3 regions of the Clostridium sp. YIM B02551 genome follow, and region 2 is predicted to be linked to each of the others. Evidence: riboswitches for the same ligand, from Rfam matches in the RefSeq annotation. Region 2 holds a riboswitch; each other region holds the start of a gene.
What was found. Region 2 has a riboswitch for cobalamin ahead of cobT (nicotinate-nucleotide--dimethylbenzimidazole phosphoribosyltransferase). Riboswitches for the same ligand answer to the same signal wherever they lie in the genome.
Positions count from the first base shown of each region.

Region 1: another riboswitch for cobalamin. It lies ahead of L1S47_RS12015 (HoxN/HupN/NixA family nickel/cobalt transporter); the one in region 2 lies ahead of cobT (nicotinate-nucleotide--dimethylbenzimidazole phosphoribosyltransferase).
Region 3: another riboswitch for cobalamin. It lies ahead of L1S47_RS10550 (sirohydrochlorin cobaltochelatase); the one in region 2 lies ahead of cobT (nicotinate-nucleotide--dimethylbenzimidazole phosphoribosyltransferase).

Region 1 covers NZ_JAKGTF010000009.1:89,401-100,016, forward strand. The annotation lists gene L1S47_RS12010 (GNAT family N-acetyltransferase) at 1-179, opposite strand, end outside; gene L1S47_RS12015 (HoxN/HupN/NixA family nickel/cobalt transporter) at 250-1,269, opposite strand; cobalamin riboswitch at 1,396-1,582, opposite strand; gene moaA (GTP 3',8-cyclase MoaA) at 1,669-2,652, opposite strand; gene moaC (cyclic pyranopterin monophosphate synthase MoaC) at 2,633-3,118, opposite strand; gene L1S47_RS12030 (MOSC domain-containing protein) at 3,207-3,674, opposite strand; gene L1S47_RS12035 (molybdenum cofactor biosynthesis protein B) at 3,701-4,192, opposite strand; gene L1S47_RS12040 (molybdenum cofactor guanylyltransferase) at 4,214-4,828, opposite strand; gene mobB (molybdopterin-guanine dinucleotide biosynthesis protein B) at 4,815-5,336, opposite strand; gene glp (gephyrin-like molybdotransferase Glp) at 5,341-6,558, opposite strand; gene L1S47_RS12055 (hypothetical protein) at 6,594-7,679, opposite strand; gene narI (respiratory nitrate reductase subunit gamma) at 7,706-8,386, opposite strand; gene narJ (nitrate reductase molybdenum cofactor assembly chaperone) at 8,383-8,928, opposite strand; gene narH (nitrate reductase subunit beta) at 8,944-10,413, opposite strand; gene L1S47_RS12075 (nitrate reductase subunit alpha) at 10,403-10,616, opposite strand, start outside.
Region 2 covers NZ_JAKGTF010000002.1:269,338-279,953, reverse strand. The annotation lists gene L1S47_RS04010 (Cof-type HAD-IIB family hydrolase) at 1-98, shown strand, start outside; gene L1S47_RS04005 (histidinol-phosphate transaminase) at 100-1,173, shown strand; cobalamin riboswitch at 1,215-1,433, shown strand; gene cobT (nicotinate-nucleotide--dimethylbenzimidazole phosphoribosyltransferase) at 1,593-2,633, shown strand; gene cobU (bifunctional adenosylcobinamide kinase/adenosylcobinamide-phosphate guanylyltransferase) at 2,630-3,190, shown strand; gene cobS (adenosylcobinamide-GDP ribazoletransferase) at 3,193-3,933, shown strand; gene cobC (alpha-ribazole phosphatase) at 3,942-4,532, shown strand; gene L1S47_RS03980 (cobyric acid synthase) at 4,547-6,031, shown strand; gene cbiB (adenosylcobinamide-phosphate synthase CbiB) at 6,034-6,987, shown strand; gene L1S47_RS03970 (ABC transporter substrate-binding protein) at 6,999-7,907, shown strand; gene L1S47_RS03965 (iron ABC transporter permease) at 7,920-8,918, shown strand; gene L1S47_RS03960 (ABC transporter ATP-binding protein) at 8,921-9,691, shown strand; gene L1S47_RS03955 (cell wall-binding repeat-containing protein) at 9,868-10,616, shown strand, end outside.
Region 3 covers NZ_JAKGTF010000008.1:2,457-13,072, reverse strand. The annotation lists gene cbiG (cobalt-precorrin 5A hydrolase) at 1-760, opposite strand, end outside; gene cobM (precorrin-4 C(11)-methyltransferase) at 764-1,516, opposite strand; gene L1S47_RS10580 (cobalt-factor II C(20)-methyltransferase) at 1,529-2,191, opposite strand; gene cbiT (precorrin-6Y C5,15-methyltransferase (decarboxylating) subunit CbiT) at 2,184-2,756, opposite strand; gene cbiE (precorrin-6y C5,15-methyltransferase (decarboxylating) subunit CbiE) at 2,753-3,355, opposite strand; gene cbiD (cobalt-precorrin-5B (C(1))-methyltransferase CbiD) at 3,348-4,442, opposite strand; gene L1S47_RS10560 (precorrin-8X methylmutase) at 4,442-5,068, opposite strand; gene L1S47_RS10555 (cobyrinate a,c-diamide synthase) at 5,055-6,386, opposite strand; gene L1S47_RS10550 (sirohydrochlorin cobaltochelatase) at 6,429-7,250, opposite strand; cobalamin riboswitch at 7,580-7,763, opposite strand; gene L1S47_RS10545 (amidase domain-containing protein) at 7,865-8,911, opposite strand; partial or broken gene L1S47_RS10540 (M15 family metallopeptidase) at 8,897-9,802, opposite strand; gene L1S47_RS10535 (M20 family metallopeptidase) at 10,040-10,616, shown strand, end outside.

The sequences.
Region 1 (10,616 bases), on a different contig from region 2:
TTCCAACTTGCAACAACAGCGACTATTTCTCCATTTAATTTTCCACACCACCAAATGGGTTCAAATTCTTCACTTATGGGAATTAATTCTTCCGGTATATGTTGTTCTTTTTTAAAAACTTCTATTGATAGCTTTATGACCTCTTCCATGTTTTCTTGCTTAACTTTTTCTATATTCAAAATTACCACCCCAATTTACTGTTAATCTTAATAGAATTATACTATGCTTATTGTACTCCTACAAATAATTCTATTTTTCTCCTATATTAAGTATCCTCCAACCAGCATAGGATATTCCCCATACCACTATAAATAATCCAACTAAAATATAACCAGCAATATTAAAATCTAAGTTACTAATAAAATTACAGAATTCATTATCTAGTCCAAGTATAGGTGTTATCATTTGTATTATTTCAATGAATCCAATAAACAAAGCTGCAATTACTGAAAGCCCTGTAATGGTAAGATTGTAATAGATTTTACGAATTGGTGTTGAGAAAACCCATTCGTATGCCGTGCACATAAAGAAGCCGTCTGCTGTATCCATTAAACTCATTCCTGCTGTAAATAATATTGGGAAAGATAACGTGGCAAGAATCGGTATCTCATGACTTGCTGCAGTTGCTGAAGTTGCTAAAAGAGAAACTTGAGTTGCAGTATCAAACCCTAATCCAAATAGAAATCCTAGTATATACACATGCCATCCTTTTCTAATAGACTTGTACACAATTCCAGTTAATTTATTAATAAATCCTTTGGAATTGTCATAATCTAGCTCTTCTTCCTTATAGGTGCCTTTTCTTACTTTTAAAAAAGTTTTAAAAATATCCTTCCACATGAAGAGGTTAACTAATCCAATAATAAGAAGGAAACTACCTGAAACTGCAAGTGAAATAGCACCTCCATACTTTTGAAACTGTGGCATACTGCTTTCAGTCCACTTTACTGCAAAAACTGTAAGTGCTGCCATTATTATTACTACAGTTGAATGTCCAAAGGAAAATAGAAAACCTACTCCTTTTGGATTTTGTCTTTCTTGCACCAGCTTTCGAACTGTATTATCTATTGCAGTTATATGGTCTGCATCAAAAGCGTGCCTAAGCCCTAATGTATAAGAAAGAACTGCCATACCAATTATTTGTGGATACTCGCTAACACCTGTTAGTAATAGTGCAATACCTATGATATGCAATGCTAGTACAGCAATAATATATCTAACGAATCCTGAATATTTCTTTTCTTGTATATTTGATTTTATTGTCTCCAAAAAGTTTTCCATCCTTTATATAATATTCTCATTTAAAAAGCCTCTTAACTTTATTCGTCAAGAGGCATAATTGCGAAAATAAATATAAACATTTATCATTACAAATACCCCCTATCATCCGTAGAGTTATTTTCTCAAAATATAGGCAGGTCTCCTGACTTAAGTATCTACATTCTTATAAGCCTTCCCAAGATATCTCAGTGACATATTTTATAAGAACTACTCTTTTACAGTGGCGGGACCGTGAGGGATTTTCACCCAACTTCCCTTTTAATTAATCAACTACGATTAAACCTATATTATATACAAATGGTATAATAGCACATTACATTAAACAAGTATAGTTATTTTGTTCAAGATTATAATTCTGTGTATTCTTTTAGAAAAACTCTCTTGCCTTTATCCACCAATCTGTGACATAAGCCTTTTATCTTCGTCTTGATTGTTTGTTCCAAAATTATGTTTATTCGGCTTATTTAGAATTGTATTTTTAATTATTTTCTCAAGTTCATCATCTGAAACTCCTTTTCTTAATATGTTTTTCAAATCAACACCATATTTCCAATGCAAACATTGCTTTAGAAAACCATCAGAAGTTATTCTAAGCCTATTGCATGAACTACAAAAATTATGAGTTAATGGACTTATAAATCCTATTCTTCCTCCTCTGTTATAATTTTTACTATGAGCATAATAATATATAGCTGGCCCGGAGCCTAAAATATTTCCTTCATAAGGTTTAAGAATATACTCCTCTTCAATTATATTTTTAATTTCATCTGAGGTTATACCTTCTGTCCCTTTACTAAGCCCTATTGGCATCATCTCAATAAAGCGAATATCTATATTTCTTTCTAGTGCAAATTTTATAAGATTTAAAATTTCACCATTATTATAGCTATTAATAATTACTGTATTAAGTTTTAAAATCACACCTTTTTCTATACATCTATCAATAACTTCAATTATTGTACTAAGCTCACCCCCTCCTGTTAATTTTCTATATTTCTCATGATCTATACTATCTAGACTTAAATTGATTTTATTAACACCACTATCAATTAGCTCTTCTAAGTATTCATTAAGTAGAATTCCATTAGTAGTCATTAGCACTTCTTTAATACCTTCAACATTTTTAATTTTTCTTACTAGGCTGCATACATTTTTCCTCATTAGAGGTTCTCCCCCAGTAATTCTGATTTTTTCTATACCTAACTTAGCTGCAATACTTACAACTCTAATAACTTCATCGAAGGACAACAATTCATGCTCCTTTTTAAAATATGTATTACCTTTTCCAAGGCAGTATATACATCTTAGATTACAATTATCCGTAATTGAAATTCTTAAGTAGCTAATAGTTCTACAGTACATGTCTAACATAATCCCCACTCTTTCCTCCACTTTTCTGAGTTAAGTATATATTTTCAATAATCATACTCTTGTCCACAGCTTTACACATATCATATATAGTAAGTGCAGCAATTGAGACTGAAGTTAATGCCTCCATTTCAACGCCAGTTTTTCCTGTTGTCTTTACTATAGCTTCAATTTGAATACAATTATTCTTATAATCTATCTCGAAATCAACTTGGCAGTTAGTTATTATGAGAGTATGACACATAGGAATAATATCCTGTGCCCTTTTGCTGCCCATTATCGCTGCAACTCTTGCAACTCCAAGTACATCTCCTTTTCCTATTTTTCCTTCACTTATAAGATCAAGGGTTTCCTTATTCATTTTTATATTACCTTTGGCAATAGCTTTTCTACTTGTGTTGGATTTTTCGCTTACATCGACCATTACAGCATTTCCAGCCTTATTAAAATGTGTGAATCTCTTTTCCATAGTACGCTCCCCTAACCAAAGTTATTTGTTATTCTTTATAATCAAATTTGATAAGACAATAAAAGATTTTGAACTTATGTTTCTTCTATCACCCTTGATTTGTTAAATTCCTCTGCCTCTCATCCTCACTTAAAAGTCCTATTTTTTCTCCTATAGTTAAGACTCCTCCTCTAATAACTCTACAGAATACTCCTTCTCTAGGCATTATGCAGTCTCCAACGGAATAGAATATATGACATCTGCTATGGCATTCCTTTCCTATTTGTGTCATTTCTAAGATGACATCTCCACACTTAAGTCTTGTCCCAATAGGAAGCTTAGTAAGTTCAATTCCTTTCACAACAATATTCTCCCCAAAATCTCCAAACTTCACCTTGCCGCCTTTTTGTCTAAATTCTTCTATGCGTTCTAATGAAAGTAAGCTTATTTGCCTGTGCCATTTTCCTGCATGAGCATCACCTTCAATACCGTAATCTTCAATAAAATTAGCAATAGGAATTTCATCTTTAGCTGTCCCTTTTTCCTTGCTAATGCAAAGTGCAATAACTTCTCCCATTTTACTCTCCCATTAATTAGTGTTTTCTATTTACTAGCGCATTCATTTGCTTTTCCTGTAAGTATGTCTAGCCCATGAGTAATACTACTTATAATTACATCCAATGATTCCTTAACTCCCTTTGGACTTCCAGGTAAATTTATTATTAGACTCTCTCCCCTTATTCCAGCAACTGCCCTTGAAAGCATTGCCCTTTTTGTTATAGTAAGGCTGTATCCTCTCATAGCCTCAGGAATACCTGGAGTTTCTCTTTCTATAACTTCCTTTGTTGCCTCTGGAGTTACATCTCGTTTACTAAAGCCTGTACCACCAGTTGTAAAGATTACATTTAGCTTAAGTTCATCACTCATATGTTTTAATTCATCAGCTATTTTCTCTTTTTCATCGGGTAATATAGTATATCTAGATACATTAAAGCCATTTTCCTTTGCTACTTTTTCAATAACTTTTCCACTTTCATCTAGTCTTAAACCTTTATAAGCTTTATCACTACAAGTAATTATCCCAACATTATACATAGTATCTCCCCTTTTTTAATTTTATTTCACTTCACACTTTAGGAAATTTCTATATTCCTGAGGAGTATTAATATTTAATAATGAAAGCATCATCCTATCAAATTTCATTATTTCATTTTCATTAATTTTTCTTACATTTAACTTTTGAAATATTTCTTGAATTCTTAAGTTATTTGCTTTTAATTGGCTTTCTATTATCTCTATTGATTTTTTTGAATACATAGCAAAAAGAGGGTGATATCTTTCTTTTATTAGTGGCACCACTGCATCATATTCTTTTATTGAGGCTATGTATTCTACTAAATCTTTATTAGGATAGGGCATATCGCATGCAGTAATAAACGCATAATCATTTTGAGATTTTAATATGCCGGTATATAAACCTCCTAGAGAACCTTTCCCACAAATAAGATCTCTATAAATTTTTACCCCAGTAACCTTATACTTTTCAGGAGTATTTGTAATTATGATTATTTCAGAAAAGATCTTTTTATATACAGAAAGAATTCTATCTATAAATTTGACCCCATCAATTTCTAAAAAGGCTTTATCTACTCCCATACGAGTATTTTTTCCACCAGCTAGAATTACTCCAGTAACCTTTAACAATCTCTCCTCTACTTCATAATTCCACATCACTTAAGAACCTTTCTTCTATAAAATCAGCAATACTATTTACGTCATCTATTTTGAATTTGTTAATATTCTTATATTCTTTAGGGAGAGTAATAACTTCTCCTACAGAGGTATTATCCACTATTCCTATAAGATTGTTTTCTGGCATAATTAAAGGATTTTTAAATCTAATTATTTCAATTTTAGGTTTATTACTTGCCTTATAACCTTCTGTGATTACAAGATGAACATCTTTAAATAGTTGTTTTACAATTTCGTCAATATTCTCTTCGGCATAGACAGTTTTTATCATTGCCATTTGAATTTCTGATGATATTGTTACAACATCTGCTCCTGCTCTTCTCATTCTCCAAGTATCTTTTCCTTGATGGTCTATCTCAAATTCATGTGCATCATGTTTAATTGTTCCAATTTTATATCCTTTGTCTTTTAGTAACGGTATTATCTTTTCTATCAGAGTTGTCTTTCCACTATTGCTGTATCCAACAATTGAAACTACTGGTATCATTTATTTATTCACCTATTTCATTAGTTATTTGAATAAGAACTTCTTCCCCTTTTTTTATTTCAGTAACTTCTTCAGGAACAACGATAAAACAATTAGAATTTATTATAGAACTAAATGAACCTGAACTTTGCTTTTTCATAGCCTTAACGTATAATCTACCTTCTTTTAAAAAACACTTTCCACTTAAGAAATGGACTTTTCCAGGTTTCTTTTTTATAGATTCTTCAAGAACTGCTGTAACCATATTTAATTGTTTATTTATTCTTCCCTGAAGTTTATAAATAGAAGGTAATACAAATTCCTGAAATGCTACCACGGTTGACGCAGGATTTCCTGGTAAGCCAAACACAAGAGTATTTACAAGTAAGCTAAACAGCACAGGTTTCCCAGGTTTAACTGCTATTTTCCAGAACTTTTCTTCTGCTCCCATTTCCTTTAGAGTAATTTTTGTATAATCATAATCTCCTACAGAAACACCACCAGAAATAATTAATATATCGCATTCCTTGGCCCTCTTTAATTTATTTGTTATTTCATATCTGTTATCTTTAGCAATTCCCAAATCCTCTACATTGCATCCAGCATCAATTAACATTGATTGCAAACTATAACTATTTATATTTCTTATCTTTCCTGGTAAAAGTTCTTCTCCAAGATTTATAAGTTCATCTCCAGTTGCTAATATTGCAACCTTTGGCTTAACAGCAACTTTAACATATTTAATATTTAAAGCAGCCAACATCCCTATTTTTGTAGGATTTATCAATTCTCCTTTTTTTAAGACTAAATCTCCCTCTTTTATATCTTCTCCTTGAAATCTAACATTTTCCCATCTTCTCGCTTTCTTAAGAATCATGACCTTATTATTATTGCTTTTAGTATGTTCAATAGGGATTACAGTATCATAACCCTCAGGAACTTTAGCTCCTGTCATAATCCTTATGGCTGTTTCTTTACAAGGAGATACTTTTAATTCATAACCCGCCGGAATATTTCCTTCTATATTTAATAAAACTCCACTTTCTTCATCAAAACTATCGAAGCAGGAAGATATTACTGCATATCCATCCATTGCAGAATTATTAAATGGTGGTATGTTTTCTTTGGAATAGATATCCTCTCCCAAAACTCTATTTAGTGCTTCCATAATATCCACCACTTCAGTTTTCAATGTAGAAGTACTACTTAAAATTGTGTTAATTGCTTCTTCTACTTTAATCACAAATCATTCCCCTATATACTTTCTTCGTTTCTATTTTATGCACTTTTTCCCAATCTATTCTTTGACTGGTATATAAAATACAATACTCCTTCATAAAGAAGTATTAATACCATTATCCAAGTTCCGCTTCTTAAAATAAAATTTTGAATTGAAAATAAAAACTTACTAGTTAAAGTAGGAAGACTTAGATTAAATTTCATTGTGAAAGTATATAGCATTCCAAAGGTAAATATTCTTGACCACTGTGTAACATTGTACACTGCAACCCCCTTTATAAAGCCATACTTATTTACTCTTTTAATTGCTCTTAATACTTCAATAAATTCAACTATAATAAACCATAATAATATCCAAAGCCATATAAACAACACTAGGTTGTAATTAATAGCACCAGACACTGCACTTGCTAGACCAGTAATAGACATTGCTCCATGAAGAATACAATTTGTATTTGTCCAGCCATCCTCGAGATTCCATTCTTTCGAAAAAAAATATTTTCTTATTATTAGAATAAAGGCTAATATGTATAAGGCTATTCCTAAGTATATAAGTGAGGAGCTTACTAGCTTAGGAAATTTTTCTCCAAAGATTGTATTTCCAAATACCACAATAGATTGAGTGCTTACTGTAGAAAGTAATAATATGCCGTGAACTTTACTATATAATCCCTGACCGAAAATAGCACCATAATTTCTAATGCATATTGCTAAATATAAAGCCCACAAAGCTAAATTCCCCCAAAACATAACCCTTGCAAATGTATCTAATTCATGAATTCTTTGAAAAATGGCTATTCCGCATACAGAAGTTCCTGCCACCCAAGTCCCAACACCAAAGCTTTTTATTGCCCCCTTAAAATGAATTTCATTAATTGTTTTTTTTATAGCAGATTCTATAAAAGACGCAGCAATGAATATCCATATAATTAGCAAGGAAGTTGTAAGTATCTTCCCTGCTTTATTTTCTAGTAAGGGTATATTCTTCATTGCTCCATTTATAAATATCCCACACCCCATAACTATTGCCCCTGCAGCTGTTTCAGAAGGGGTAGACTTTAATAATAATATTTTAATTATGAAAAAAATCAAAAATAACAAGATAAACATTAAGGTAAATTGCATAGTGAATTTCCTCCAAGAAAATTACTTTAACTTCTTTTACGGTATACAATATAACTTCTAAATATATAGGTCACTGGTTGACTAATTATGTGAACCATTCTTGTAAATGGCATTAGTGCGAAAAATAAAAAGGCTGTAAACACATGAAACTTGAACAAAATTGGGACCTGCATCATAAGCGTTACGTCAGGTTTTAAAGTTAATATTCCTCTAAACCATGGAGCAAGAGATGCTCTATAGTCAAACCCTGCTGGATTAATTGAATGTACTATAGTTACAAGCATTCCATTAAATACAACTAATAGAAGTAATAGAATTGATATTAAATCACTAAAACTACTTGTCATTCTAACTCTTGTAACCATAAATCTTCTATATACAAGAATTGCTAAACCTATACAACTAGCTAACCCTGCCAGCCCCCCCATAATTGTAGCCATTATGTGATACTGTTCATCACTAACCCCTAATCCTCTATAAAACCACAAAGGAACTATTATTCCAGCCACATGGCCTAAGAATGCAAAAATAATCCCTATATGAAAAAGAGTGCTCCCCCACTTAAGAAGATTTTTCTCTAATAGCTCGCTGGATTTTGAACTCCAACCTCTCTGGTCATTGTTATATCTTAAAAATAAGCCAAGGATAAAAACTGTTATTACTATATAGGGATATATAATCCATAAAAGTTGTTCAAAAAAAATCATAGGTTTCCACCCCCAGTTAATTCACAATCAATCTCATCCTTTTTTAATACATTTAGCAGTATGTTAAACACCTTATTATAAGGATTTCCTTCCCTTCTAAGCTTTAGAAACATTTCATAAATTGACTCTTTATATTCCATAAGTATTTCATTATTTAAGCTTAAGGCTGAGAATTCCAGTATCAAAGGCAAAAAATCTGGAAGCTCATTTTCCACCATTTCAAAGCCAGCCTTTCTATACTTTTCTTTTATATTGAGAAGCCCCATTCCTCTATCCCTATCTTCTTTATATTTAAAATAAGATAAGTTTAAGGGAGTCATATTTGTAAAATCAAATGTACTAACATAGAGTTCTTGAAGATCAAGTTCCATAATATTCTCAACATAATTAATAAAACTTAAAACTTCACTCCACTCTTTTTTATTTCCTTCTTCCTCTATTTCATTCTTAATCTCTTTTAATTCAATAAACCAATTATTATCAGGATATCTCAATAAGAAAGAGGTAATTAAATATACCTTTTTTATAAAATCGTCATTCATATACCTCACCTCCCACTAACTATTTATGTATGGTCCTTTATTATTTTCAAGGTCAATCCCGCAAGTTCCCTGCTCATGTAATAAATCTTCTGCTATTTCTCTATGATTAGATGGAATAACGAACCTATCTCTATATTTTGATATTGCAAGAAGCCTATACATTTCTTCTGCAGACTCCTCTGTAAGTCCATTTTCCTTTAGTATTTCTTTATCTGTTTCAATCCCTAGATTAACTGCTCTCATATGATATCTCATGGCTGCCATTTTTTTTAGTGCTTCTTGAATATATCCATCTTCCCCATCTGTTAATAAATTTGCTAGGTAATGTATTGGAATTCTCATGTTCTCTATAGTTGGAAATACCTTTCTTATGTCCGAAATTCGTTCTTCTCCATTTATTGTCTTCAAAATAGGGCTAAGTGGTGGGACATACCAAACCATAGGAAGAGTTCTATACTCTGGATGAGGAGGAAAAGCTATTCTCCATTTAACTGCTAATTTATATATAGGTGATATTTTAGCTGCATCTATCCATGACTCTGGTATTCCATCTTTCCTTGCCTGCTTTATAACATCCTCATCGTTAGGATCTAGAATTACATTAAGGTGAGCATTATATGCTCTACTATTTTGCTTAACTGATGCTGCATAACCAACGCTATCTGCATCATAAAGTATAACTCCAATATATCTTAATCTTCCTACACAGCTTTCTGCACATAATGTTGGGAGCCCTGCTTCAACTCTAGGAAAACAAAACACACATTTATCTGCTTTAAAACTATTCCAATTATAATAGGTCTTTTTATACGGACATGCTGATACACAAAGCCTCCAAGATCTACACAAATTTTGATCAACTAAAACTATGCCATCCTCATCCCTTTTATATATAGCTCCTGATGGACATGCTGCGGCGCATGACGGATTAAGACAATGCTCACATATTCTTGGTAAATACATCATAAACACCTTTTTAAAATCAGAAAGAACTCCCTCTTCAACCCCATACATATCCGAATCTTTCTTCCCTGTTTCATATACACCTGCCAAATCATCTTCCCAATTAGGACCCCACTTAATATCCATATGCTTGCCGGTTAAGGATGAGATAGGGCGCGCTGATGGCGGACTTTTCTTATCTTTTTCATTCATGAGCTTTTCATATTCATAGCTCCAAGGTTCATAGTAATCATCAATAACCGGAAGATTGGGATTATAAAAGGTTTTTGCAAGTACTGTTGGTTTGTTTCCAGCTCTTAAAACCAGCCTTCCTCCAACTGATTTCCAGCCTCCCTTATATTTTTCTTGATTCTCCCACTCTCTTGGGTATCCAATTCCGGGCTTAGTCTCAACATTATTCCACCACATATGTTCTGCACCTTGGCGATTAGTCCAAACATTTTTACAAGAAATACTACAAGTGTGACATCCTATGCATTTGTCTAGATTCATTACCATAGCAAGTTGTGCTTTAATCCTCATACCAATCAACCTCCGATAACTTCCTTATTACAACACTTAAATCTCTTTGACTGCCTGTAGTACCGTAATAATTAAAATCATAGCTAAGTTGCGAATAGCCTCCAATCATATGAGTTGGTTTCATAAAAATTCGAGTAGGGCTATTATGTGTTCCTCCCCTTGTATTAGTTATTTTTGAGCCAGGAACATTTATTGTTTTATCT
Region 2 (10,616 bases):
AAAGTATAGCAGATTTTATAACCAAGAGTAATGAAGAAGACGGAGTAGCTTTTGTAATAGAAAAATTCATAGTAGACTTAGCTAAAGGAGAGAAGTAATTTGAAGAATGAAAGATGGAAGCATGGTGGAGATATATATACTAATGGTGTATTTAAGGGAAAAGACCTTGTAGATTTTAGTTCTAATATAAATCCTTTAGGTGTTTCTGATTTACTTAAAGATTGCATAGAGGAATTATTTAGTGAAGTAGTGAGATATCCTGATTATCAGTATAGAGAATTAAAGGCAAGTATTAGTGAATACTTATTAAGATATGAGAATATAAATGTATCTAGTGATGAAATGATACTTGGGAATGGTGCCTCAGAGATCTTAGACTTAATTTTAAGTAAAATAAAAAAATTAGGAATAGTTGTGCCGTCTTTCGTTGAATATGAAGATTTTGCATTAAAGCATAGTGCAGAAATTGAATATATAAATTTGACTGAGGATTTTCAGTATGATTATAGTGAAATATTAAGCTCTTTAAAGAAGTTTGATGGAATAATCTTAGGGAATCCCAATAACCCTACTGGGAATATAATAAATAAAGAGAAATTTCAAGATATATTGAATTTCGCAGAGAAAGAGAATAAAAAGATTATAGTTGATGAGGCATTTGTAGAGTTCTCTAGATTAAATAGTTCATTAATAGATAAAATAGCTAGTTATAAATGCTTAGTAATTATTAGAGCATTTACTAAGTTCTTCGGTATGCCAGGAGCTAGACTTGGATATGGAATAACTAGTGATAAGGAATTTATAGAAGAATTAAAGAAATATCAGCTTCCTTGGAATGTAAATTCTTTTGCAGAAATAGCTTTAAAAAAATCTTACAAAGATGAGAAATATATAAGTAAAAGTCGAGAATGGATAGCTAATGAAATAAGTTATATGAAAAATGAATTAGCTAAGTTATCAATATTTAAAAAGGTTTATGACACAAATTGTAACTTCATTCTTTGTAAGCTAGATACAATGAAAACTAGTGAGTTATATGAAATATTATTAAACAAAGGAATACTTATAAGAAATTGTTCGAATTTTAAAAAGCTTGATGATACTTATGTAAGGTTTGCAATAAAGTCTAGAAATTTAAATAAATTACTAATAGATAATTTGAAGAATTTATAGAACATTTACAAAGAATAGTTAGTGTGATATTATTTATAAAACTGAATAGTATATCTTATGGTGCCTAGTAAAGATAGTATTTTCTAGATTAAGAGAAGTTATTTTGCTGGTTAAAAGGGAATTGGGTTAAAAGCCCAGGCAGCCCCCGCTACTGTATTGAGGATGAAACCTATATAAACCACTGAGGGAACAAACCTTGGGAAGGATAGGGAGTAGGATGAATCAAAGCCAGAAGACCTGCCTAAGATGTGATAAGGTAAATTTTTCGGAGGGAGAAAGGAAACCATTAAGTGATTAGCATTATGAAAGATAAAAGGAATTACATAGACTTATTTTATATTGCTAAAATGTTAGATTAATGTTTCCAGTGGGTATCCCACTGGTTTTTTTATTTATTATATATTATTGGGGGGATGAAGATGCACAAGAATGCTATGATTGAAGCAAAGACAAAGTTAGATAATTTAATTAAACCTATTGGTAGCCTTGGGGAATTAGAGAATATAGCAATTAAATTTGCAGGAATAACAGGCAAGGTAGAAAATGAAATAAATAAAAAAGCAATTGTTATTTTTTCAAGTGATAATGGTGTATGCGAAGAGGGGGTAGCATCAGCACCTCAAAGTGTTACTGCTATGCAGACAATAAATTTCCTAAGAGGAATTACAGGCATAGGGGTTCTTGCTAGAGTTAATAATTGTGATCTTAAAGTTATAGATATTGGGATTAATGAAGAAATTAATTATCCAGGTTTAATAAGAAAAAAAATAAGAAAAGGTACATCTAACATAGCAAAGGGTGAAGCAATGAATCTTGAAGAAGCAAACGAGGCTATTAATATTGGGATAGAAATAGCCCATGAACTAAAAAAGCAAGGGTATGATATTATCGGTACAGGGGAAATGGGAATAGGTAACACTACTAGCTCTTCTTCAGTACTTATTGCACTAACCAATTGTGATATTGACGAAGCTGTAGGAAGAGGAGCAGGGCTTAAAGATGATCAACTAACCTTAAAAAAGCAGGTTATCAAGAAAATAATAGAAGTTAATTCACCTATTAAAGAAGATCCTATGGATGTATTACATAAAGTTGGAGGCTTTGATATAGCTGGAATGGTTGGATTGTATCTTGGAGCTAAAAAGTATGAATTACCAATAGTTATAGATGGATATATTTCAGCAGTAGCAGCTTTAATTGCATATAGAATAGATCCTGAAACAAAGAGTTATATGTTCCCATCCCATATTTCAAAGGAACAGGGTTATAATATTGCAATTAATGAACTAGGATTAAATCCAATGTTAAATCTTTCAATGAGACTTGGAGAGGGATCAGGATGCCCACTTGCAATTAATATTATAGAAAACTCATTAAAAGTTATAAATGAAATGGGAACTTTTGAGGAAGGAAATGTAGATATAAAAGATTATAAAGACCTATGGAGGGAAGAAATATGATTTTAGTGACAGGAGGGGCCAGAAGTGGAAAGTCTTCTTTTGGAGAAGCGTTACTTAAGGATAAAGAAAAAGTATTATATATTGCAACATCAATACCTTTAGATGGTGAAATGAAGAAAAGAATACAAAAACATAGAAGTAGTAGAAATCCAAATTGGGATACATTAGAAGCTTATGAAGATATAGCTACAAAAATCAAAGATGCATATGATGGAATTATCTTAGATTGTATTACTGTTATGATTACAAATCTACTATTTATGAATATGGAATCTTTTGAAGAGGAAGATATAATTAAAGTTGATTATAGTAAAAAAGAAGAAGATATTTTAAAAGAAGTTTCTTTTATGATAAAGGAATTTAAAAATATTGAAGATAACTATGGGACAGAGATTATCATTGTTACAAATGAAGTTGGAGCAGGGCTTGTTCCAGAACATAAGTTAGGAAGAGAATTTAGAGATATTGCAGGAAGAGTAAATCAATATATTGCAAAAGAAGCAGATAAGGTATTTTTAGTTATAAGCGGTATACCAGTTAAGATTAAGGGGGAATAACCTTGAAAAATTTCATATTGATACTTCAATTTATGACTAGAATACCTATAAATATTAATTTAAAAGTTGAAAGAGAAAACTTTCAAAAAGGCGTAGCTTTTTTTCCATTAGTAGGACTTATTGTTGGTGTTTTAGAAGCAGCTATATTTTATATAGGTAGTAGAGTATTCCCTTTTAATATTTCTATTTTTATAACCGTAATTTCTCATGTAGTTATTACTGGTGCTATTCATATAGATGGTTTAGGTGATACCATAGATGGGATTTTTTCAGGTAGAAGTAAAGAGAAAATACTTGAGATAATGAAAGACTCAAGAGTTGGAACCTTTGGAGCATTAGGAATAATATTTTTAATAGTAGGTAAGATTAGTACACTCTCTTCAATAAACCCTATAGAAGTATATAAAGGTATCATTTTAGCACCTATCATTTCAAGAACTTTGATTACTCTTCTAATGTATAAAAGAAAGTATGCTAGAGAAAAAGAAGGCATGGGGGATTTATTTATTGGAGTATTAGAGAAAAAGAACTTTGTTATTGCATTATTGACAGGGATTACGTTGATTTCTATTATAGGAAGAAAAAAAGGAGTGATTTTACTAATCATTTGCTTTTTTTTCACAATACTATTTAGGAATTATATAGAGAAAAGAATAGGCGGGGTAACAGGAGACATATTAGGTGCATCAGTAGAATTAAATGAGTTACTGGTATTTTTGATTTATAGTTGTTATTTATTTTAGGAGAAAAAATGAAGATATTATTAGTTAGGCACGGAGAAACAGAAGGAAACTTCAAAGGTTTATATCAAGGGAAAAGTGAATACGCCTTAAATGAAGAAGGAGAGAAACAAGCAATTAAGTTAGGAGAATTACTTAAGGAATATAATATTTCAAAAGTATATTGCTCACCTCAAAAAAGATGTATAGAAACATTGCAATTAATGAATAAGAAGTTTAAAGATATAGTATTAAGCGAAGAACTTCGAGAAATCGATTTTGGGAAGTGGGAAGGCTTAAGTTATAAAGATATAGAAAGATTATTTCCTGGGGAATGGAAAAGTTTCATAGCAGATTATATCAGTTTTACATTCCCAGAAGGAGATTCCTTTAAGGATTTTTATTATAGATGTAATAGTTTTTTAGATAAACTCAGGAGTGATAAAGATAATGAAGTTATATTAATTGTCACTCATGGAGGGGTAATAAGAGCTTTGTTTAGTAGCATTTTGTCTTTAGGATTAAAAGGATTTTATAGAGTAAGTCCTATGCAGGGAGCTTATAGTGAAATAAATATTTTTGGTGGTGAAATAGAGATAAAGTATATTAATAAGGACAATTAGGGGAGGGGATAACTGTGAAAAAAGCAAAAAGTATAATGTTACAAGGAACAGCATCAACAGTAGGGAAAAGTATTTTGTGTACTGCTCTATGTAGAATATTTACAGAAGATAATTATGATGTTTTCCCTTTCAAGTCGCAAAATATGTCTTTGAATTCTGGAGTTACACCTGATGGACATGAGATGGGAAGAGCACAAATAATGCAAGCAGAAGCATGTTATAAAGTTCCAAGTTCCAAAATGAATCCTATTTTGTTAAAGCCTACTTCAGACAGAAAATCTCAAGTGGTTTTATTAGGTGAGGTTTGGGATAACTTAGATGCTGTTGATTACTTTAAAAAGAAAAAGGAATTAAAAGAAAAAATTCAGAATGTTTATGGAGATATTAGCTCTAGACATGAAGTCATAGTTATTGAAGGGGCAGGCAGCCCAGCAGAAATAAATCTTTCGGATGAATTTGTAAATATGGGTATGGCAAAAATCGCAGAAAGTCCAGTCTTATTAGTAGGAGATATAGATAAGGGTGGGGTTTTTGCATCCTTATATGGGACTATTATGCTATTACCTGAAGAGGAGAGAAAATTAATTAAAGGAATTATAATAAATAAGTTTAGGGGGAGTATAGAACTTTTAGAACCGGGACTTAAGCAGATAGAGGAGCTTACAGGAGTACCAGTTGTAGGAGTAATTCCACATTTCAAGCTAGATTTGGAAGATGAAGATAGCGTGACAGACTTTAGTAAGTTTAATAGAGATGGGGATTTGAAAGTTGCGGTAATAAAAGTACCGTATATGTCTAATTTCACGGATTTTAATTCATTGGCCCTAAATACTGGGGTTAGGGTTGAATTTGTTGAACTAAATCAAGAAATAGATAAATATCATTTAATAATACTTCCTGGAAGCAAAAGTACCATTGGAGATTTAAAGGCCCTTAAGGAAAGTGGCATGTATGACAAGATAATTAAAGAGAGAGAGAAAGGAAAGTTCATCTTTGGTATATGTGGTGGATATCAAATGTTAGGAAGAGAAGTTAGTGATGTTTCAGGTGTAGAAAGCAATTTATCGAAGGAAACGGGCCTAGGATTACTTCCAATATACACAGAATTTGAGAAAGACAAGAATACTGTGCTTTCAGAAGGATACGAAAACCTATCAGGAAATAAGGTCAAAGGATATGAGATTCATATGGGAAAAACTTATATAACTGAAACATCTGGTATTAAAAACTTCATAAAATTGACCTCAACTGATGGCGAAGATGGAGTTTTATCACAAGATGAGAAGGTGATAGGAACTTATTTTCATGGTATTTTTGATAATGGAGAATTTACATTACAATTATTAAATAAAGTTAGAAGAACATTTAATATAGAACTTCAAAATAAAGTATTTAATTATTATGATTATAAGAATAGTCAGTATGATGAACTAGCATCAATAGTTAGGAAGTCTTTAGATATGGAGAAGATATATAGGATTTTAAATGAGGGGGTATAAGTATGGATTTGTTTTTGAGTTTTTTACTAGATATGGTAATAGGAGATCCATACAGGTTCCCTCATCCGGTAAAATTTATTGGGAAATATATAAAAGCTTTTGAGAAGTTTGCACGGAGTAAAAATCCTAGTAATAAGAAATTAAGATATTATTGGGGACCATTATTATGTATTTCAACAATTCTAATTGTGTTTATGGTCACATATGGAATTTTAAAATTAGCTCATAATATAAATATATATTTATATCACTTAATTAACATCTTAATTTTATGGACTACAATTGCACCCAAGTGTTTAAGTGTTGAAGGATATAAAGTATATAAGCCATTGAAAGAAGAAGATATAAGTAAAGCAAGAGAAAGGATATCATATTTAGTTTCTAGAGATACCAAAGAATTAGATAAGGAAGGAATATGCAGAGCTACAATTGAGACAATTCTTGAAAATACTTCAGATGGAGTAATTGCCCCATTGTTTTTTGCAATTATAGGGGGGGCTCCCTTAGCTATGGCATATAAGGCTATAAATACACTGGATTCTATGGTTGGTTATAAAAACGATAAGTATATGTACTTAGGATTTTTTTCAGCTAAAATTGATGATTTGTTTAACTTGATACCAGCTAGAATAAGTGGAATTTTAATTGTTATTTCATCATTTTTCCTTAGATATGATACTAAAGGAGCATTTTATATTTTTGTTAGAGATAGAAAAAATCATAAAAGTCCTAACTCTGCCCACCCTGAAGCTGCTGGAGCTGGTGCATTAGGAATAAGGCTAGGTGGACCTACTAGTTATTTTGGAAAAAAACTAGAGAAACCATATATAGGAGATAAGAAAAAAGAACTAGAAGCATATGACATAATTAAATCAATTAAACTTCTTTACACATCAACCATATTAATTATGGTCATATATATCTTACTTATGATAAAATTGAACAATTTAATTTAGGAGGAAATTCAATGAGAATTAATAAGAAAGTAATAACAGTAATCATAACTTTAATATCAATTTTTGTATTAGTGTCATGTTCAAGTAATAACGTAGAAAAGAAAGATACAGCTATAAAGATAACTGATTCATATAACAGGGAAATAACTTTAGATAAAACTCCTCAAAGAGTTATATCAGTATCTCCAGGAGCAACAGAAACTATATTTGCCCTTGGATCTGAAGAAGTATTAGTGGGCAGATCAAATTATTGTGATTATCCAGAAAAGGCAAAAAATATTGAATCAGTTGGGGAAATTACTGAACCTAATATAGAAAAAATAACAGAATTAAAGCCAGATTTAGTAATAGCAGGAGCTCATTTTAGTAAGGAATTAGTAAATAAGCTTGAAGCATTAGGAATTAATGTAGCGGTACTATATGGAGAAGATTCATTTGATGGAGCTTATAAAAATATTCAAGACATTTCAAAGATATTAGGTAAAGAGAAAAAAGGTCAAGAAATAATAGATGGAATGAAGAAAAAGGTAGCAGATGTAGAGAAGAAGATTAGTGGATTATCACGTCCCAGTATTTACTACGTTGTAGGATTTGGAAAATCAGATTTTACTGCAGGAGGAGATACTTTTATTGGTCAAATCATAGAAAAAGCTGGTGGGGATAATATAGCAAAAGACGTAGATGGATGGAATTATTCAAAAGAAAAACTTATGGAAAAAAATCCACAAGTTATAGTTTTGTCAGATAAATATAATTCTAAAGAAGGTTTTACAACTGGCGAAGGATATAAGGAATTAAATGCTGTTAAAGAAGGAAAAGTATATGAGATAGATGATAATATGTTATCTAGACAGGGACCAAGACAGGCAGATGGATTAGAAGCATTGGCTAAAATACTTCACCCAGAAGCTTTTAAATAATAGGAGAAAAAAGTGAAGCATAGAAAGTTATTTTTTATAGTTTTAATTTTATTAGTTATATTAGCATTATATTCTCTTACGTTGGGAGCAGCAGATATTTCATTTAATAAGGTACTAGCAATTATTAAAGATACTATACTAGGTAAATATAACGGAGATATAATGTCAAAAATTATAGTGAATATAAGGGGACCAAGAATACTTATGGCAATGCTAACAGGAATAGGTTTGGCTGTTAGCGGAGCCACTTTTCAAGGGATATTTAAAAACTCTATGGGGGATCCCTATGTTTTAGGAGTATCATCAGGTGCAGCTTTAGGGGCAGCTGTTGGATTAGTGTTTAATCTAGAAAGTAGTAATTATATATACATAACACTTCTGGCATTTATAGGAGCTATAACTACAATATTGCTTGTGTATAACATAGCTAAAGTAGGTGGAAAAATACCTACAGAAACACTATTGCTATCAGGAATAGCCGTAAATTTCTTATTTAGTTCCTTAATCTCACTTATGATGATTCTTAAGAAGGAGGCAATGGATAAAATAATATTTTGGACCTTGGGCAGTTTTAATAGTTCAAGTTATTCACAAGTATTAATGGTTCTGCCAATAGTACTCATTGGGGGATTTTTAATATATTCAAAATATAAAGATATTAATATACTATCACTTGGTGAAGATAGTGCTTATAGTTTAGGCGTCCAGGGAGAAAATATTAAGAAGTTTCTAGTAATATTATCATCATTAATCGTGGCAACTTTAGTTTCTTTTAGTGGAATAATTGGATTTGTAGGTTTGGTAATTCCACATATAGTTAGAATTATAGTAGGAAGTAATAATAGAGAAGTTATACCGTTTTCTGCGTTGTTTGGTGGAATTTTTTTAGTCGTTTGTGATACAATATCAAGAACTATAATCCCTCCAACAGAACTTCCTGTAGGAGCCATAACAGCTCTAATAGGAGCGCCGTACTTTATGTATTTATTAGTACAAAAGAAAAGAGGTTAGTAATGAATTTTTTGAATGTTAAAGATTTAAGTTATAAGTCTAGGAATAATTTAATATTAAAAAACTTATCAGTAGAATTTTCATATGGAGGATTCTACTCAATAATAGGACCAAATGGAAGTGGAAAGACTACATTTATAAAGCATTTAATTAGAGCACTTAGAGCACAAGAGGGAGAAATATTACTTGAAGGTGAAAATATCAATAAATACAAAGCAAAAGAGTTTGCAGGAAAAATAAGCTATGTGCCACAAATAGCTTCATTTGATATGGAATTTAGTTGCTATGATACTGTGATGATGGGTAGAAGTTACTTGCAGAAAGGTTTTTCTAGTGAAAGTTTAGAAGATATCAATAAAGTTAACGAAGCTATGAAGATTGCAGGTATATTTGATTTAAAAGATAGAAGTATAAGAGAAATAAGTGGGGGTGAGAGAAGTAGAGTTTTTTTAGCAAGGGCACTATGCCAGGATGCTAAGTGCATTATATTAGATGAACCACTTGCACACCTTGATATAAAGCATCAGTTATCTGTAATGGGACTACTAAGAGAAATAAATAAAAAAGAAAATAAAATAATAATTGTTGTAAATCATGATATAAATCTTGCTTTAAAATTTTCCAAGAGACTGATAGTTTTTCATGGTGGAAAGATAGAGGGAGAGTATGCTCCAGAGGAATTTTTAGATATAAAGTTATTAAATAAGGTGTATGGATTAAATTTAAAAGAAGAAAATTTAAATAGAAATGAGCTTTTAGTAAACTTCTATTAAAAATACTTATATTAGGTAACTTAAGTTGTAAAAAGTTAGGAGGAAATGTATAATATAATTAAAAAAGTATATGAATTTGTTAGAAAGCAGCTGATTGCATAACTATTATTCTGGAACAGAGATAGCTATTTTCTAATTAATCTCATATAAATAACTATGGTTATGGAGGGAAAGTTTTGAAAAAATACAAATCAATAAGGATTATAGTTTTCTTGTTAGCGTTTGCTCTTATTTCTACTGGAATAAAGCTAGATGCAAAAGCTTTATCAGTTAGTGGCAAAGTGAGGTATAGCGGCTCAACAAGAATAGAGACAGGTGTAGCTGTAAGTAAAGCAGGTTGGAGTACTTCTGAAAATGTAGTTTTAGCCTATGCGTATGATTTTCCTGATGCATTAGCAGGTGTTTCACTTGCATATAAATTAAATTGTCCTATATTATTAACTGAGGCTAAGTCAATACCAGAAGCTACAGCTAATGAAATAAATAGACTAGGAGCTAAAAATGTATATATATTAGGAGGTACAGGTGTTATTTCTAGTAATGTAGAAAATACATTGGTATCATCCGGAAAAAAGATAATAAGACTTAGTGGACAAGATAGATTTAAAACATCAATACAAATAGCTAATACTATTCAAGGGGGGAATTCAACTGGCACTGCGGTTATTGCAACAGCAAATGATTTCCCAGATGCCCTTGCAATAGCTCCATATGCTGCTATGAAAAATATTCCGATTTTATTTACAGAAGCAAGCTCGTTCACGAGTGATACTAAGAATTGGATAGTGGGTAATGGTATAAAAAATGTTATTATTCCTGGTGGTACAGCAGTGGTATCTGCAGGTACTGAAAATGAATTGAATAGAATGGGAATAAGTGTACAAAGAATTACTGGAAACAATAGATTCTTAACAACACTGAATAT
Region 3 (10,616 bases), on a different contig from region 2:
CTAAATTTAAAATAGCCTTTTCTTTACTCTTTAAATCTACAGTACTTATCTTAGCTACTGCTTTTAATAAATATCCATGCTCAATTAATGCTTCCTTTATAAATTCACTTAATTTATCTGATGACGTATCCTTCTTACACCCAATGCCTAGTATTATATTTTTTCTTATAAGTACAAGAGCATCTTCATTTAACAATTTATTTGTAACAACAACTTTTCCTTTTGTATCTATATCTTCCTCTACATATCCTTCTGGTATTTCTATCTTACCTAATGTATCTATAAACCCTATCTTCTCACCTTCTGTAAGCAAACTAGAAATTTCTTTTGCTTTCTTCATATCATTAATTAGTAGATTATTTTCTTTAGCTATAATATCCGGCGCCTTTATTCCTAATGCATCTGTAGCTGTTGTTATTACTGGAGTTGCATTAATTACTTCTGAAACCTTAAGTGCTAATTCGTTTCCGCCTCCTAAATGTCCGCTTAAGAGACTTATAGAAAACTTTCCAACAGCATCCACCACAACTACACCTGGATCCACTGTTTTTCCTTTTAAATATGGAGCAATTGCTCTTAAAGCTATTCCAGTTGAAGAAATAAATATAATTCCTCTAGCATTTTCCATAGCTTCCTTTGCAACATTACTTAATCCAGCTCTTACTATAACTTCTTTAGTAATTATCCTTCCACCTAATTCTCCTGATATATTCTCAGCTATTTTATCTCCTAGCTTCGATAAACTTAGAATATATAGCATTTTCTATACTCCCTTTCTAAACTCGTGAGTAAAATGCTTATCATAAAGTAAGGATTTTTCATACTCACAATCAATAAATTCCCCTACTAATATTTGAGCAGTTTTCTTTATCCCTGCCTCTTTTACTTTTTGTGAAATATCATCTAAGGTTCCTACTATTATTCTTTCATCCTCCCAAGTAGCTTTTTCTATCACTGCAATTGGGACTGTCCCTGTACCATATCCCTTTTTAAGCTTATCAACTACTTTATCAATCATCGATACTGATAAAAATAGTGCCATGGATGCCTTATGCGCTGCTAATCTTTCTAAGTCTTCTTTCTCAGGTACTGGAGTTCTTCCTTCTACTCTTGTTAAAATTACTGTTTGACTTACACTTGGAAGGGTGAATTCTTTTTTAATAGCTGCTGCAGCTGCTGTAAAGGAGCTTACCCCTGGAATTACTTCATAATCTATTGAAAGCATATCAAGTTCATCCATTTGTTCCTTTATTGCTCCATAGATTGATGGGTCACCAGTATGAAGCCTAACTATTGTTTTTCCTTCAGAATGTTTTTCCTTTATTACATTTATAACATCCTCAAGTGTCATATTTGCTGAATTATATATTTCGCATTCTTTCCTGCAAAACTCTAAATGCTTTGCATTTACTAAAGATCCTGCGTATATTACTACATCACATTTAGTTAATATATCTCTTCCTTTTACGGTTATTAAGTCTACATCTCCAGGACCTGCTCCAATAAAATAAAGCATAAATACCCCTCCTTATCTACTTGCTAATATAAGTGACATATATTCACACTCTTTAAAGATTTCCTCTTTATCGTATATTATAGCTTCTCCTTCTCTACCAGCTCTTCTTACCATAACATACTCAAAACCTTTTTCTTCAAGAGTCTCAATTACTTCTCTTTCCTTTTTATATACCTTCATTACAACAACATACTTCTCATCTCTTATTTCATTAACTTTCCCTGCTGGAATAACTAATAGAGCTTCATTCCCCATAACTACTGGCCTGTCTGTTAATGATGCAGCAGCACAAAATGAAGTTATTCCTGGAATCGTTTCTACTGTAAAACCATTATTCTGTATATATTTAAGAAGGTGTACGTATGTTGAATATACTAATGGATCTCCTATAGTTAAAAAACTTACGGTTTTGCCCTCTTCTAATTCTCTTTTTATAGTCTCATATATCTCTTGCACTTTCGATTTAGTATCTTTTTTTCCCATAGGGAAATGAGCAATTATTACCTTAGTATCCTTATTTATATACTCCTTAGCTGTTTCATATGCAATACTTACTCCCCCTTCTTCTGAAGTTGGTGCAACTATAACCTCTGAAGCTTCTATTGCCTTAACCGCTTTTAGTGTTAATAGTTCTGGATCTCCTGGGCCCATTCCTATTCCATATAATTTATTCATTTGTAGTTTCCTTTCTTCCACTAACTATAAAGATTCCATTATTGCTTGTTAGCATATAACTTCCTTTTACATTCTTGCTTATGTTGACCTGCGTTATCTCAATATTATAATTTAAAGCCTTTAGTGTCTCACATGCCTTATAACAATTATCTATAGTAATAAAGTTTAAAACTATTTTTCCTAAGTTCTTAAGTTTTTTATGAGAAACTGAAATTATTTCTTCTAAGTTTCCTCCACTTCCACCTATAAAAATCCCATCAAAATTATCATCAGTGAAATCATTTAGCGTCTCTAATGCCTCACCTAATATAACTTCAAGATTGTCACAATTAAATTTATTTTTATTCTCTAATATAAGGTCAAAAGCATCTTGCTCTTTTTCAATAGCAATCACATCTTTGCACATCTTGCTCATTTGAACGGACACAGACCCTGTTCCAGCCCCTACATCAAGTACTTTTGAAGAGTCTTTAAGTTCCAATTTAGAAATTGATAAAATCCTTACTTCTTCTTTAGTCATAGGAACCTTTCCTCTTATAAACTCTTCATCTTTTATATATATCATTCTCTCTCCACCACCAATACGCTTAAATTACTAAACATTTTACTCATTATTTCTTCAGGTGCTCCAATAGTTATTTTCTCATCTTCATAAGATAAATTTTCCCCTACATAAATTCTAGCCTCTATGTTTTCTTCAAATATATCCTTTGCCAATTTATTAGGAGTATTTTTATTGTCAGTAAGCCATATGGTAAGTTTTGAAGATTTTATTTCCTCAATAAATTCTCCTTCTCTTCCATGTAGTGAAGATAATTTCGCTTCATTCCAAGGAAGAGACAATTTACTCATTAAATATTGAAAGGAACTTAATCCTGGAATCACATTTATTTCTTCTTGCAAGTTTTCTTTTAGATAGTTCAATACTCCATAAAAGGTTGGATCTCCAGAAGCTACTATACTAATGTTTTTATCCACATTATCTTTGATTATATCCACAATATCTGCAAGTTTTTGCACTTTTTTCTTAGTATTATCAACAAAAGCTATTGAATCTATAGCTCTACTAAAGCCTATTATTAGTGAGCTATCCTCTAGAACTTTTACAGCTTTTAAAATCATATACTCCTTACTTCCAGGTCCTAATCCAACTAAATTAATCATAGTTCTCCTTTTCACTTGCAAATAAAAGCTTGGGTTCTTTTCCTCCCCAATATAAGACTACTTCAACTTCTATTTCATTACCAGTATATTGCTCCATTTTATTCTTAACCTTAATTCCTATATTCTCATATACTTTATGATACTCCTTAGGAATGATTTTCACAGCACCTTCTGTGGTCTTTTCATTATATACTTTATTAACTAAATCCAAGGGACATCCCATTAAAGCTAACTCTAAGGCAAGTATTTCTAATCTCATATCACATACCTTTGAGTGGGTATTAAATACTCCTCCCGCAACTTTTCCAAGCTTTCCGATATGCCCAATTATAGTAACTTTTCTAACCCCATTATATTTGGCTGCATCTAATGCACTACCTACATAGTTTGATATAGTTACCATCTTGTTTTTGTCATATCCCAAGGTCTCTCCATATCTTTCTCCCATATTTCCAAAAATAAATATTATGTCTTTATAATAGGCAGACTTAGCTCTCATTTCTATTTCAATGGTTTCCTTAAGAGCCTCTTCTGACATTGGGTAAACTATACCAGAGGTTCCTAAAATACTTATTCCACCCTCTATATTAAGTCTTGGATTAAAAGTCTTTTTTGCAACTTCTTCTCCCTTTGGTACGTAAATAGTTATTTCAACTCCATTATTTTCTGGAAGTACACTTAGCACTTCTCTTTTTATCATTTCTCTGGGAACTGGATTTATAGCAGGCTCACCTTTTTTCACGTAAAGCCCTTCTCCCTTAACTACTCCTACACCTTTTCCACCCTTAAGAATATAACCACTTGGAATCTTCTTTGCCTTTGCCCATATATCAAGCCCATGGGTTACATCTGGGTCATCTCCTCCATCCTTTATAATGGAACAGCATATATAATCCTCCCTTTTTTCAATGGAATCAATCTGTAGATTAAGCTTTATTCCACTTGGAGTATCTATTTCTACATAATTTAATTTCTTTTCGCTATACAGCATCATAGTTGCTGCCTTAGCTGCAGCTGTTGCGCAAGAACCAGTTGTATACCCACATCTAAGCTTTTTCCCACCTGCATTTACATACATTTCAAACATTATTCTCTCTCCACTAAAAGGTACATTAAAGCATTAACTATAGCTGCTGCTACATTGCTTCCTCCTTTTCTACCTCTTATTGTTATCATAGGAATATTTAGCTTCTCTATTTCTTCCTTCGACTCCTTTGCTCCCACAAAACCAACAGGCGCTCCTATAATAAATTTAGGACTTGCTTTTCTTTCTTCACATAACTCTTTTAAAATAAACAATGCAGTTGGTGCATTCCCAAACACAAAGAATTCTACCCCTTCCTCTACTGCTTTGCTAACAGCTGCCATTGATCTTGTTGTTTTTTCTTCTTTTGCCTTCATAGCCACTTCTTCTAGTGAAACATATGTTATTACTTCACACCCTAGATCTTTTAAAGCCTTTTTATTTATACCAGCTGCAACCATGTTGGTATCAGTATATATCTTCACTCCACTTTTAAGTAACTTCTTAGCTTCTTCTATTGCACCTTCTCTTATATAAACTAAATCTTTATATTCAAAATCTGCTGTAGTATGTATAACCCTCCTTACAATTGAAAGTTCTTCCTTATTAAAGTTATGCTCGCCCATTTCTTTTCCTATTATTTCAAAACTCTTTAATTCTATTTCCATAGGATTTTTAACGTAATGCATCTTTTCTCTCCTTACAACTAATTATAATTTCTTTTATAAAATCTAAATTAGAGAAAAAGTGTACATGTCCATATGCCCCAAGAGTATTATTTTTTATATATCCACATGTCCACTCTTTTAATCCCCCGTTAAAGGTCTTTTTATTAAGCTTATACACAGTTTTATTACTACATTCAACCTTAGATTTATGGAACTCATGAGAATTTATTGATAAATTTCTTTTAATTAATTGATTCCTTGAGATATCTATGTGATTATATCCAAAATTATTTAACGTCTTAGTCATATAAGCTTCTCCATCAAAAAAGCCAACCATATTAGTATTATCAATAGACTTCATTAAATACATAAGCCCTCCGCACTCAGCATAACAGGGCGTACCTTTTTCTAGTTCATTCCTTAAACTGCTTAGAAAACTAGTATTTCTAGTAAGTTCATTACTGAAAACTTCTGGATATCCTCCACCTAAATATATCAAGTCCAAATTTTCTGGAACTTTTTCATCTTTTAGAGGAGAAAAATATATAACTTCTCCAGCCTCCTCCAGAAGTTCTATGTTCTCCTTATAGTAAAAAGAAAAGGCTATATCTTTTGCAATTCCTATTCTAATTCCTACGGAATCCAAGTGATAATTATCTTTAAATTTATCTGTTTCCTTCATTAATTCTAAGATTGAATTTACGTCTACATCTTCTTCTATAAGACTTGATACAACATCAATCTTTTCTTGTAAATCTGTAATCTCTTGACTTTGAACAAGCCCTAAATGTCTTGATCCTAAAGTAATTCTATCATCTTTGGGTAAGTACCCTAAAACCTTTATATTTAATGTTTCTTCAATTAATTGCTTAAGGAAAATATAATAAGATTTGCTTATATTATTTAATACTATTCCTGCAAATTCACAGTCTGAAAAATTAAGTATTCCTTTTAGTTCTGCTATAAAAGTAAGACTTGAAGCCTTGGGAGAAATTACAAGAATAATCGGAAGTCCTAAAATTTTTGATACATGTGCTGTTGAGGCTTCTATAGTTGTTCCTATTCCATCATACACACCCATAACCCCTTCAATAATTCCTATATCCTCATTATTCCTACTATAAGCTGCCTTAAGTCCTTCTTCTCCCTGTAAAAAGAAATCTAAATTTCTAGAAGGCTTTCCTGTTATTTTTTCATGAAAGGCTCCATCAATATAGTCTGGTCCCACTTTATACCCTGCTATATCATAACCTTTTTTCTTCAATAGATTCATTAAACCTATTGTAAATGTTGTTTTGCCTCCTCCAGATGAATTTGATGCAATAACTACAGATTTCATATAAAAACTCCTTCAAGATACTTATTACGCTCCACTATAATTCTATCCCTTTAAATTTTCTCCAAACCCTTGGAATTTACCACTTAGGGCATCTTCTAGATGCTTCATATAAATACTTCTTACTTCTTCATATTCACCTAAACCAACATTGAATTCTTCAACTTCTATTCCCTCACCCTTAAGTGTAGATGCCCAAGAATCTTCTTTCTTTGAGAAAATATCTTTTCTAGCATGATCTCCTACTACAAGTAAGAATGGTGCTAGTACAACACTTTTTATATCTCTATCTTTCAAGTATTTTATAGTATTTTCTAATGATGGATACGCCTCAATTGTTGCAATTATTATATTACCATGGTCTAAATCTCTAAGCCTATTTTGAAAACATCCATAACAAGAGTTGCCTGGGTGATGAGTTCCATGCCCTGCTAATATAACCCACTTATTTTTAGGTAGATTATTTGAAATTGCATAAACTAAATCATCATAATCTAAGTTAACCTCATCAGATTGAAAATATAGCAAAGGACGTCCTACTCTTAAATAATTGAACTTACACTTGTAAATATTAGCTACCTTTTTTATATAATCAAATTCTTGTCCAGGTATTATATGTAAGGGTTGTATAGTTACCTCTTCATATCCTTCATTCAGTAAAGAATCTAACGCTTCTTCTGGCGTAAAAATGCTGATATCATGTTCTTTTTTTAGTTTTTTGATAATCTTATGTGAAGTAAATGCTCTAATTACTTTATACTCTTTCCCAAATCTTTCTTCAACTTCTCTCTCCATCGGTACTATATTTTTTTCTAATGCATCTAAGTAAGATGTCCCAAAACTTAAAACTATAATTGCTTTTTTCATAACAAACTCCTTTATGTAAAAAAATAAAACCTTCTGAATAATGTCAGAAGGCTATGAGAAATAATCAAGGTAATCCTAAAATCACTTTGTCCATTTAGCCACCCTCTCCATCGCTCGTAGAGATGAATTTTTATCGTGAGACTTGATTAATACTTGTTTAAAAATTGCGGTTTCTGGCAATTTTTATGGCATGTATTACTCTTAGCCGAACAAAAATTCCTAAAAAGTTTTTTAGTGAGACTCAATTTTATGGCATGCATAAATTCCTAGTCGAACTTAAAAACTTTGAGAATTTATAATGTGAGACTTAATCAGTCGCATAAAAACCCTATTAGTGTAAAAACTTAGGCAGGTATTCTGGCTCAAGTGTCATAATCTTAGCTTATCTTCCCAGTTTCCCAGTGATTCTATAACTAAGACTCTTCTTTTACAGCGGCGGGACCGCACAGGAATCTCACCTGTTTCCCTATTATACTAATTCCCTTTTGGGACATTTAAAGGCTTTATTTAAATAAATTTATTTTATCCTATTAGTCACCTATGTTTTATCAATATTTACTTTGTATGAAGATTATAGCATTGTAGTATAACTATGTCTATAACAATACTTACTATTAATAATGAACTCTTACTAACCAGAATTTTATCTTTTTATCACTCCACCCTAGATCCCAAGGAACATTATTTCTATCAGTATTATGACAAGTAACTAATGTATACCCCTTTGAATCTACTCCTGATACTACAGAAATATGTGTGATATCGCCTTTTTTTTCATAGGCCACAAAATCTCCCGGCAACAATTTATATGATGCCTTATAAACTTTTTCATAACTTCCATGTGCAATAACAGATGCTCTTCCACTATGTATCATATATGAGGTAAACTTATCTGCATTTACCCATGGTCCTGTAGCACTTCCCTTACTATAATTCCAAGTAGAGTTTTTTTTGAATTTACCTCCTTCATGGAGTACTTGTGATGCAAAGTTTGCACAATCTCCTCCTTCTGGATTAAAATCTCTATAATTCTTATTATATTTAAATCCATACTCAGGTAGTGAAGCAGCTCCGCAGTAGGTATCTGCATATTGCATTGCTCCCTTTCTTCGTTCATTTATGTCGGAAATATCCCTAGTTTCCTGGGAAATAATATGTTGTTTTATACTTTCTGCTTTTATATTGTCTAAACTAAGGGAATCAGCAAATGGATCTGTATACCATTCCTTAGTTATTACCCATTCTCCTTCTTGTTTAGTAAGTTGTAAAGAATGATATGTACCTATTCTAGAACTATTAACAATGTCCGGAAGATTTTCATATATATATTTATACTCTGTGTTACACATTATATTAAAGGAATATCTATCATTCCCACCTCTACTTCTTCTTATAATTACTTTAGGAATTATTTCAGTGAATTTAACTCCTTGCTTTTCTGCCCAGTTATTTAAATATTTCACTTTTCTTTCTTCATATTCATAAGCCCATTTTCCATACTTACTATTTGTATCATATAGTGATTCTATTAGTTCTAAGTTTTTATCCAAAATAGCCTTATTTCTATTAATAAATATGTCTTGAACAAATTCCACCAGTTCCTTATCTTCTGCTTCAGAAAGAGTAGTTTTTTCTTTATTATCGTCTAACTTATCTTCAATTAGTTCAATAGCTTTCTTTACTTCTTCATCATCTACTGGTGCACCTTTATACCAGCTTCCATCACTTTCTTTCCAGTTTCCAAAATATTTTGCTTTTATTATTATTTCTGGCCTATACTCAAAGTGAAGAATATCAAAATGCCCCCATTTTCCTCCCCAAACAAAGTTATTCTTTTCAAAAACCTGAACTAAATCCTTTGAATATGACTTAAGTCTTTCCTCTGCCTTTTTTTCAGTACTCCACTTCCAATAATCTCTAGGATCACTTTTAAGATCTATCGCTATTCCAAAGGAGTGTGGACTTAATCTTCCAGTACCTGAGATAACTCTATAGTTATAAGTTCCACTAGCTGGATAAAGACAATTAGATATATCTGGTTTTGTCTTTGCTAATGGTATCAATTCTTTTAATGATGTTTCTAATGCTGTTCTAGCTCCGTTTTTATCATTAAACCTATAACCTGCAAATCCATATTGTAATGGCTTTAGATTTTTCTCAATCTCTCCTTTTGATGATCCATATACTTCATGTAATAAGTCATAATTTCTTCCTCTTCCAGGATCAAAGTCCTTTTTCATCACTGTTGTTGTAAATTCCAATGGATAAACTTGTTCTAACATATCTTGAAGATCAGGATTATCTAATTTTTCTTCATGCCCTTTTTTTCTCATATCATCATATAATATCTTTTTGCCAGACTTCATTATAATTAAAGTTCTACTGCCATCAATCTCAATATCTTTTATATACCCTGGATAAGCTAACATAAGTGTCAATATATCTTGCTTCATTTTGCTTTTATATTCTTCATTAATGATTTCTTGTGACATAACTGGCATTTGAATATTTAGCAATATACACACTAAAATCATTGATATCCATTTTTTCATCCTTAGTCACCTCATCTAGTAGCTTTAATTTTTTTTATAACTATATACTGTCCAAAGAAATCGCATAGTATGTAATATGAGTTTTAAATATGAAACTTAATTTATGATTATTATTAATTCTAGTTGAACTTAAAACTCAACTGAATTTTTGATAGTTTTTAAATTTTTTTTACTTACAAAGTTCTTAAACTATAGTATAATTTTCTGAAATAATTCATTTTGAAGGAGGGCATGAGTATGGATCCTATAAAACTTTCTAAAGAAATTCATGATGATATTATCAACTGGAGAAGGGAACTTCATAAAATTCCTGGAACAGGCTTAGATATAGAAGAAACTTATAATTTCGTTTGTAATGAATTAACTAAAATGAATATTGAGTTTATCACTCTTAGCAAGACTGGAATATGCGCACTAATTAATGGCGAAAATCCTGGTCCCACTATTGCCATTAGAGCTGATATGGATGGATTACCTATAAAAGAAGAAACAGGTTTAAAATTCGCCTCAAATAATAATTGTATGCATGCTTGTGGACATGATGCCCACACTTCAATGTTACTTGGAACAGCAAAAATTTTATCTAAATATAAATCTATACTAAATGGTAATGTTAAGTTGATTTTTCAACCTGCAGAAGAAATCTCAGCTGGAGCAGAACCTATGATTGCTGAAGGAGTTCTCGAAAATCCAAAGGTAGACCGAGTTTTAGGACTACACATAGGTGGATTTTTCCCAGAAGTAAAGGCTGGCATGATTGGTGTGAGAACTGGATATACAACTTCTGCAGTTGATAAATTATCAGTAACAATAA